2 regions of the Lysobacter sp. HA35 genome follow, and region 2 is predicted to be linked to the other one. Evidence: predicted binding sites of a transcription regulator. Region 2 holds the regulator's gene; the other holds the start of a gene.
The links. The regulator FliA, encoded in region 2, starts transcription of late flagellar genes. The targets are predictions, from matches to a motif close to TAAAGTTTNNCNNNCNNNGGCCGATAA.
Positions count from the first base shown of each region.

Region 1: a site for FliA is predicted at 2,334-2,360, ahead of ACVWZN_RS12010 (methyl-accepting chemotaxis protein). Genes of this name have one in related genera too.

Region 1 is NZ_JBSSDY010000001.1:2,468,217-2,472,753, forward strand. Features, by position in the region: gene ACVWZN_RS12005 (I78 family peptidase inhibitor) at 1-314, shown strand, start outside; gene ACVWZN_RS12010 (methyl-accepting chemotaxis protein) at 318-2,270, opposite strand; gene ACVWZN_RS12015 (GAF domain-containing protein) at 2,492-3,043, shown strand; gene ACVWZN_RS12020 (DNA topoisomerase IB) at 3,126-4,322, opposite strand; gene ACVWZN_RS12025 (TCR/Tet family MFS transporter) at 4,378-4,537, opposite strand, start outside.
Region 2 is NZ_JBSSDY010000001.1:1,723,488-1,728,024, reverse strand. Features, by position in the region: gene ACVWZN_RS08630 (chemotaxis protein CheA) at 1-139, opposite strand, end outside; gene ACVWZN_RS08625 (protein phosphatase CheZ) at 158-778, opposite strand; gene cheY (chemotaxis response regulator CheY) at 775-1,167, opposite strand; gene ACVWZN_RS08615 (RNA polymerase sigma factor FliA) at 1,369-2,142, opposite strand; gene ACVWZN_RS08610 (MinD/ParA family protein) at 2,145-3,023, opposite strand; gene flhF (flagellar biosynthesis protein FlhF) at 3,010-4,537, opposite strand, start outside.

The DNA.
Region 1 (4,537 bases), 740 kb from region 2:
TGACCGCCACCGTCCGCACGACCGCGCTGCTGTCGCTCGTCGTCGCCCTCGCCGCCTGCACCACGACGCCTGAGGCGCCGCCCATGTCCGATCCGATGCCGCCCGCGGCCACGCAATGCAACGGTGACGCCGCGCAGTCGCTGGTCGGCCAGCCGGCTACGCCGCAGAACGTCGAGACCGCGCGTCAGCGTGCCGGCGCGCAGATGGCGCGCCTGCTCAAGCCGGATCAGGCAGTGACGATGGAATATCGCGAAGGCCGCTTGAACATCTACGTCGACGCGTCGAACGTGATCACCCGCATCGCCTGCGGCTGATTTTCAGGTCGACATGGCCACGCGGCCGGCGGCGAAGCCGACCATCGCGCCCTGCAGTTCGGCGGCGACGTTATCCAGCGACGCCGACGCCGCGCTGACCTCCTCCACCAGCGCCGCATTCTGCTGCGTGGTTTCCTCGAGCCCGCGCAGCGCGGCGTTGATCTCGCGCATGCCGTGATCCTGTGCGCGCGTGGCCTCGCTGATCGACGCGATGAGCTGCGTGCTGCGGGTCACCGCGTCCAGGATCGCGCGCATCGCACGATCGGCTTCGGTCACGCGTACGCCGCCTTCCGCCACCGCTTCGCCCGACTCGCCGAGCATGCGCTTGATGTCTTTCGCGGACGCGACGCAACGCTGCGCAAGCGCGCGTACTTCCGATGCGACGACAGCGAAGCCACGGCCGCGGTCGCCCGCGCGCGCCGCTTCAACCGCTGCGTTCAGCGCCAGGATGTTGGTCTGGAATGCGATGCCATCGATGACCGCGAGCACGTCCATCACGCGGCTGCTCGACTCGCGGATGCGCTGCATCGTCGCGGTCATGCGATCGACCGCCGCATGGCCGTCGCGCGCGGCGCTGGACATGCCGACAGCCAGCGTGTCGGCCGACTGCGCGTTGCTTGCCGTCTCGTCCACCGACGCAGCGATGCGACCGAGTGCGGCAGCGGTCTCCTCGAGCGCGGCGGCCTGCTGTTCGGTGCGGCGCGCGAGGTCGTCGTTACCCAGTGCGATCTCGCCCGCGCCCGCCGTGATCGACTGCGAGAACGCCTCGACGCGCTTGACCAGGATCTGCAGGTCGTTCGCGAACTGCACCTGCTCGGTCACGTCGGTCGCGTACTTCACGATCTTGTAGGCGCGGCCGGCGCCGTCGAGGATGGGGTTGTAGCTGGCCTGCAACCAGACCGCGCGTCCGTCGCGCGTGCGGCGCTCATAGCGGCCGCTGTCGGCTTCGCCGCGCCCGAGCCGCGCCCAGAACTCGCGATACGCCTTGCCTTCGCGGTCGGCCGCCGGGACGAACATGGAATGGTGGCGGCCGACGATGTCCTCGCGGGCGTAGCCCATGGTGTGCAGGAAATTGTCGTTGGCGTCGAGCACCACGCCGCCCAGATCGAACACGATCACCGCCTGCACCTTGTGGATGGCCTGCAGCTGGCTTTCGAAATCGGCGTTGCGGTTGCGCTGCGCGGTGATGTCGGTGGCGAACTTCACCACCTTGATGACGCGACCGTCGGCGTCGAGGATCGGGTTGTAGCTCGCTTCGATCCACACCTCGCGGCCATCGCGCGTACGCCGGCGGAACTGCCCCGAGCGCACGTCGCCGCGCGCGAGCGACGCCCAGAACGCGCGGTACTCGGCGCTCGTGCGTTCGACTGCGTCGACGAACATCGAATGATGCTGGCCGGTGACCTCGGCCGCGGCGTAGCCCAGCAGCGCGAGGAAGTTGTCGTTCGCGCGCAGGATGCGGCCGTCGACCTCGAACTCGATCACCGCCATCGACCGCTCGATCGCCGCGATCTGGCCGCCGGTGTCGATGTCGCGCTGCTTCTGCGCGGTGATATCGCTGGCGAACTTGACCACGCGCACCACGCGGCCGGCGTCGTCGAACAGCGGGTTGTACGTGGCCTGCAACCAGACCTCGCCGCCGCCAGGACGCACGCGCCGGAACTGGCCCGAGACGAACTCACCGCGCGCGAGCGACTGCCAGAACGCGCGGTACTCGTCGCCGGCGGCGATCGCCGGGTCGACGAACATGCGGTGGTGCTTGCCGCGCACGTCCTCCAGGCGGACGCCGAACGTATCGAGGAAGTTCGCGTTCGCATCGAGCACGTGGCCGTCGAGATCGAACTCGATCACCGCCTGCGAGCGTTCGATCGCCGCCATGCGCCCTTCCAGATGCGCGTCGCGGCGGCGCAGGCGCAGATGGGTGAGGAAGCTGCGGGGCTGCGGCGAAGTCGACATCGGCGGACGTCCAGTGGGGAGGGAGGCGACGATCCGTGTACGTACGGAAGGTCGCCGCTCGCGCTATCGACGCATTCAGCGAAAGCTTGAGGGTGCGGATCGGCAATCCGTGCGACCGATCGTCTTTCGTCCCACGGCCGCTGCAGATACCGGCACTGCGGCCGTTACCGGCCCTGTCCGCGGGCCCGTGAAGTGCTCCGCCGTGTCGTTCCGGAGCCGCCATGCTTGCCCCGACTTTCCCCGACAACGAAGCCGGCCGCGTGCATGCGATCGAACGCATGGACTTCGTCGGTCCCGAGCGCGACGAACGCTGCCAGCGTTATGCGCGGCTGGCGCGCGTGGTGATGGACACGCCGATCGCGATGGTGACCATCGTCGGCCCGGACGCGCAGTGGTTCCGCGGCTGCGAAGGCCTGGCGGTGAGCAGCACCCCACGCGCGGTGTCGTTCTGCGGCCACACGATCCTGCAGGACGGGCTGTCCGTCGTACCCGACGCACGCGAGGACGCGCGCTTCGCCGACAACCCGCTGGTCACCGGCGAGCCGCGCATCCGCTTCTACGCCGGCTGCCCGATCGTGCTGCCCGGCGAGCTCGCCGTCGGCACGCTATGCGTCATCGATCGCGAACCGCGTGCGCCGTCCACCGCGCAACTCGATGCCTTCCGCGACCTCGCCGATTGCCTGCGCAGCGAAATGACGACGCTGCTGTCGGTCGCCGACATGAACGACGTCGCCAAGCAGCTCTTCCACCTGTTGCCACGGCACGGCGGCTGAGCGGCTGACGCTGACGCGGCGGTCGTCGCCGGGACTGAGTAATCGATCTCGCGCGACGGCGTTCGCGCAGCCGACACCCCGCTTACGCCGGCGGCGCACTCGCCTGCGTGACTGCCGTCTGCGACGAACGAACACGCGTCCTTTTGCGCAGCGGTGGGTTCTCCGCGGTCGCACGCGTACGTCGACGCGTGGTGCGCAGCGCCTTCTTCGCCGCACGCGACGCCGACGCGGCGCGCTTGCGTGCATCGCGCAGGAAACGCAGCGCCGCGAGTTCCCAACTGCGCCCGTTGCGTGCGCCCGCGGTCATCTGCTGCAGGCGCCCGCTGCGCCAGCCTTCGAGCACCGCCGGGTCGACGTAGGCCTTGCGGCACACCGCCGGCGTATTGCCGAGCACGTCGGCGACTTCGGAGATGACCTGCTTCTCGATCGACGCGAGTTCGCGTTCGCTTGCGTCCTCCGGCACGTCGATCGCGGCGAATTTCTCGATCGCGGCGAGCGTGCCGCCCCAGGTGCGGAAGTCTTTCGCGGTGAACGCTTCGCCGAGCGCCTCGCGCAGGTAGTCGTTGACCTGCGACGAACCGACCGGCTGCGTCGTGCCGTCGTCGTCGAGGTACTGGAAAAGCGACTGCCCCGGAAGCTGCTGGCAGCGCTTGACCAGGTTCACCAGCTGCGCGTCGTCGAGCACGATCTCGTGGTCCAGCCCGGACTTGCCGCGGAACGCGAACTTGGCGCGGCCGCCGCGCAGGAAGCCGACATGCCGGTTGCGCAGCGTGGTCAGGCCGAACGAACGGTTGCTGCGCGCATAGCAGTCGTTGCCGACGCGGATCAGCGTGCGCGCCATGACGGACACCACGATCGCCAGCACCTTGTCGCGCGGGAAACCGGGCAGCGCGAGGTCCTTCGACAACTTGCGACGCAGCTTCGGCAGCGCTTCGCCGAACGCGACGATGCGCTCGAACTTGCCGTCGCCGCGCACCGATGCCCAGTCCGGGTGGTAGCGGTACTGCTTGCGGCCCTTCGCATCGCGGCCGGTGGCCTGCAGGTGGCCGTCGGCGTCCGGGCAGATCCACACGTCGGTATACGCCGGCGGAATCGCCAGCGAACGGATGCGCGCGAGCGTGCCTTCGTCGGTGATCGAAACGCCGTCGGCGTCGACATAGGCGAAGCCCTCGCCCTTCTTGTGGCGACGGATGCCCGGTTCGTTATCGCTGACGTAGACCAGCCCGGCCTGGCGCGCGGCGAGCGCGCCATCGGGGACGGCGGATGCGGGAACACTCATGGCGACCGAGCATCCGCAGGTCCTCGTCAAGGACGCGCCAACCGGTCGAGCGCGTTCAGGCGGTGGCGGGTTCCACGCTCGCGGCGTGGCGTCGCGCGTGGCGCATCGCGATCACCCACGCGCAGGCGAGCACGGTCGCTGCGAGGAAGAACGCGGCGCCCGGCAGGTACACGGGTGCGCTCTTGCCGATGAAGAAGCCGAACGTGGCCGCGTAC
Region 2 (4,537 bases):
GGAAGACGGTGTTGAGCGCGTCGCGATCTTCCGGCGCGCGCTCGAGCACGACCATCTGTTCGCCGAGCTGTTCGACGATCTCGCGGGCTTCGACGAGGAAGTCCGCGCAGATCTCGGTCATGCCGTCGCTTCCGCTCATGACGTCAGGTCCCTGGAATCAAAGGCCCAGCGCGGACAGCAGCTCGTCGGCGTTGTCCTGCGTGGCGGGCGTGGGATCGACGCCGGCGATCGCCGGGCCGTGGCCGCGATTGGAATGAAGATGCAGCGGCTCGTGCTGCGTGCCGACGATATCGCCAAGGCCCGCATGTACCGCGCGCACGAGTTCGACCACCCGCACGATGATCTGTCCGGTGAGGTCCTGGTAACCCTGCGCGAGCGACATCTCGGAAAAACGCGAACGAAGGCCGGCCAGCGCTTCACGCTGCGCATCGGTCTGCGGTTCGGGCAGCGCGCTGAGCAGTCGACCGCATTCGTCGATCAGGTCGAGCGTTCGCATGCTCGAGGATTCGGTGAGCTGCACGACGTGCTCGAGGCGCGAGCACGCGTCCGGCAGCGATGCCGCGCCGGTGCCGCGACCGTCATCACCCAGCGCGACCGAGAGCTCGCGCGCAAGCCGCACGAGGCCCTGCACCAGCGGCTGCGTGCGCCACGAGACGAGGCCGTCGATCGCAGCGCGACAGCCCGCATCGTCGCCGCTTTCCAGCGAGCGCAGTGCGGACTGCAGCGTTTCGACGATGGCATCGCGTTCGGGGGAAACGACGGCAGCGGCCGCGTTCATGCCGCGGCCTCGATGCGCTCGAAGATCTTGGCGAGCTTGTCCTGCAGCACCGCCGCGGTGAACGGCTTGATGACATAGCCGTTCACGCCGGCCTGCGCGGCTTCGATGATCTGCTCGCGCTTGGCTTCGGCGGTGACCATCAGCACCGGAATCTTCTGCAGCGCCGCATCGGCGCGCACATTCTTCAGCAGGTCGATGCCCGGCATGCCCGGCATGTTCCAGTCGGTGATGATGAGATCGAACTTGGCCTTGCGCAGCTCGACGAGCGCGCTGTTGCCGTCTTCGGCTTCGGTGGTGTCGAAGAAGCCGAGATCGTTGAGCAGGTTCTTGACGATACGGCGCATCGTCGAGAAATCGTCGACGATGAGAATCTTGATGTTCTTGTCCATGGACGGGTTCCGGGCGTTCCTAGGTGAGCTATCGGCGTGGCGAGCGCGTTCTTGAGGCGCCGCGCTGAAATTCAGAAGCGAGACAAAGGCAGCGCGTCGCAACGCGGGACGCGACACGCTTGCGACGCGCATCACATGTCGCAATGTCGGCCCCGGTAGATGCGCCGCAATGCTGACGGGTGCTCGCGCACCCGCGCTACTTCACGCCTCGACGTGCTCCGCCGCCGTATCGCGCCAATCGCCGAGGCGACCGCGCAGCCGCAGCATTGCTTGCCCGTGGATCTGGCAGACGCGCGATTCGCTGATGCCGAGCACCGCGCCGATCTCGCGCAGGTTCATTTCCTGCTCGTAGTACAGCGATAGCACCAGCTGTTCGCGCTCGGGCAGGTTGCCGATCGCTTCGCCGAGCGCCTGGCGGAACACGGTGTGTTCGAGTTCGCGCGCCGGGGTGACGTTGCAGCTGGCCGCAAGGCGCGGTTCGCCGTCGAAGTCGTCCATCTGCTCGTCGAGCGAAAGCAGCTGGCCGCGCGAGGCGTCCTCGAGCATGTGGTGGTAGTCGTCGACCGACACGCCGAGCACTTCGGCGATCTCCGATGAATTGGCCGCGCGGCCGTTGGCCTGTTCGACCTGGCGCGTCGCCGACACCACGTCGCGGTAGCGGCGATGCACGCTGCGCGGCACCCAGTCGCCACGACGGATCTCGTCGATCATCGAACCGCGGATGCGGATGGACGCATACGTCTCGAACGCCGCGCCCTGATCGGCCTGGAAGTTCTTCGCCGCCTCGATCAGGCCGAGCATGCCGGCCTGGATGAGATCGTCTACTTCCACGCTCGCCGGCAGACGCGCGGCAAGGTGATGGGCAATTCGGCGCACGAGTTCGCCGTGTCGCACGACCACCGCGGTGGCATCGAAGCCATCGCTCGCGGTGCGCGTCTGCTTGTATTGATTCGCTTTCACTGCGGTCGCCGTCATGCTCATGCCGTCGCACTCCGCGCTGTGGGGATGAGTCGTTCCATGAAGAACTCCACGTGGCCGCGCGGGCCGGAGGGCGTCTGCCACTGGCCGGCGCGCTTGGCGATCTCGCGGAAGGCCATCGACGAAGGAGCAGCCGGGAAGGCGTCGACGACGGCCTCCTGGCGCTGGATCGCGCGTCGCAGCCATTCATCGCGCGGGATCGCGCCGAGATAGTTGAGCGTGACGTCGAGGAACTTCGACGTCACGCGTTCGAGCTTGTCGTACAGCTGGCGGCCCTCGGACGGGTGACCGACCTGGTTCGCGAGCACCTGCACGCGGGTGAGGCCGCGCTCGCGCGACAGCACTTTGATCAGCGCGTACGCATCGGTGACGGATGCGGGTTCGTCGCACACGACAACGATCACGTCCTGCGCGGCCTGGCAGAAAGTCAGCACGCTGTCGGCGATGCCGGCGGCGTTGTCGACCACCATCACGTCGATCGGTGCATCGAGCTGCGAGAACGCGTGCACCAGGCCGATGTGCTGCGCCGGGGTGAGTTCGGTCATGTGGCGCTTGCCGCTGGCGGCCGGCACGACCAGCAGGCCGTTCGGGCCTTCGATCAGCGTGTCGGCGAGTTCGCAGCGGCCGGCGAACACGTCGCTGAGCGTGAAGCGCGGCGACAGGCCGAGCATCACGTCGACGTTCGCGAGGCCGAGGTCGGTATCGAGAAGCAGTGCGCGGTGGCCGGCGTTCTGCAGGCTCATCGCGAGATTCACGGACACCGAGGTCTTGCCGACGCCGCCCTTGCCACTGGCAACGGCGATGACACGCACCGGGCCGGCGGCATCGTTGGCGGGCGTGGCCATGCGCGTGGCGGCGATGGGATCAGGCGACGACATGGCGTTCCTCGGTGGCAAGCGGGTTGTCGGCGGCGCGACGGAGTTTTTCGATCTGGAGCACGAGTCGCGACGCATCCGCGGCTTCGAGGTCGGCCGGCACCTGCTGGCCCGCCGTCGTATATGCAAGGGGCAGGCCATGCTTGATCGCGACGGAAATCGCGCTGCCGAGGCGTCCGGTTTCATCGAGCTTGGTCAACACCACCGCTTCCGGCGCAGCCATGCGGTAGCGACGCACGGCTTCCGACATGTCCTGCTGTTGCAGGTTGGCCGGCAGCACCAGCAGCGAACGCAAATTGCGCGTCGCACGCAGCCACGTGACCTGGCTGAGCAGTGCCTTGTCGCGCGCCGCGTAACCTGCGGTGTCGACGAGCACGAGCGGGTAATCGACGAGCTGGTCGAGCGCGTCGGTCAGGCCTTCGGGGCCTTCGGCTTCGCAGACGGTGATGCCGAGCTTGCGACCGAGCGCATGCAGCTGCTCGCGCGCGCCGGGGCGTTCGACATCGGTGGTGACGAGCGCGACGTCGCGTGCGCGGTGGCGCTGCGCGAAACGTGCGGCGAGCTTGGCGAGCGTGGTCGTCTTGCCGGCGCCGGTCGGGCCGATCAGTGCGAACACGCCGCCGTCTTCGAGCGGTTCCGAACGCGCGATGGTGAGCATGCGCGCGAGCTCGGCGAGCAGCGGCGCCTTGACCTTCGCCGGCTCGAGCTTGGGATCGATGCGCTGCGCGATGGACTGCGCGAGCGTGTCGTCGATACCGTAGGCCTGCAGTGTTTCGAACGCGAGTGCACGCGCCGGCGAACCGCGCAGGCGCTCGAGTCCGAACTGGCCCATCTGGCGCTCGATCATCTGGCGCATCGAGCTCAGCTCGTTGCGCATGGCAACGATGGTCGGGTCTTCGGATTGATTGACGACCAGCTGCAGCGTCGGCGGCGCGGCGACCGTGACGATCTGCGGCTGCGCGACGACCGGAGCCGGCGCCTGCACCGCGGCCATCTCGGCGAGCGGGTCGAAGGCATCGACGTAGGTCTGCGGCTGGATGGTTGCAGCGACCGGCGCGGTGGTGACGAGTTCGGCGAAGGTCGGCGCGGCGATCGGAGCCGGCGTCGCAACGACGGTTTCGATGATCGGAGCGGGCTGCACGGCGACCGGTGCCGGGATCTCGACGATCTCCGCTTCGATCGGTGCAACGGCTTCGGCAACGACGGCGACCGGCGCTTCGATGATCTCGTCGACCGACGCAGCGGCTTCGACGTGCGCCTGGGCGCGGGTCTGAACGTATTCGGCTTCGGCCTGCGCCATTTCGGTGGCGCGCGCGCTGAAGGTCGCCGTGTCTTCGTCGGTGAGTCGACGCAGCAGGCTGCGGAAGTCGTCGCCCGGACGCACGTTCGTCGTGTCGGCGTGTTCGGCCTTCGGCAACGGCGCAGCTTCCGGCGCCGGCTTGCGCAGCATCGTCGACAGCGCGGGTTTGGGCTTCTCGACATCGTTGACGGCAGCGCGGGCGCGATCGGCCAATGCG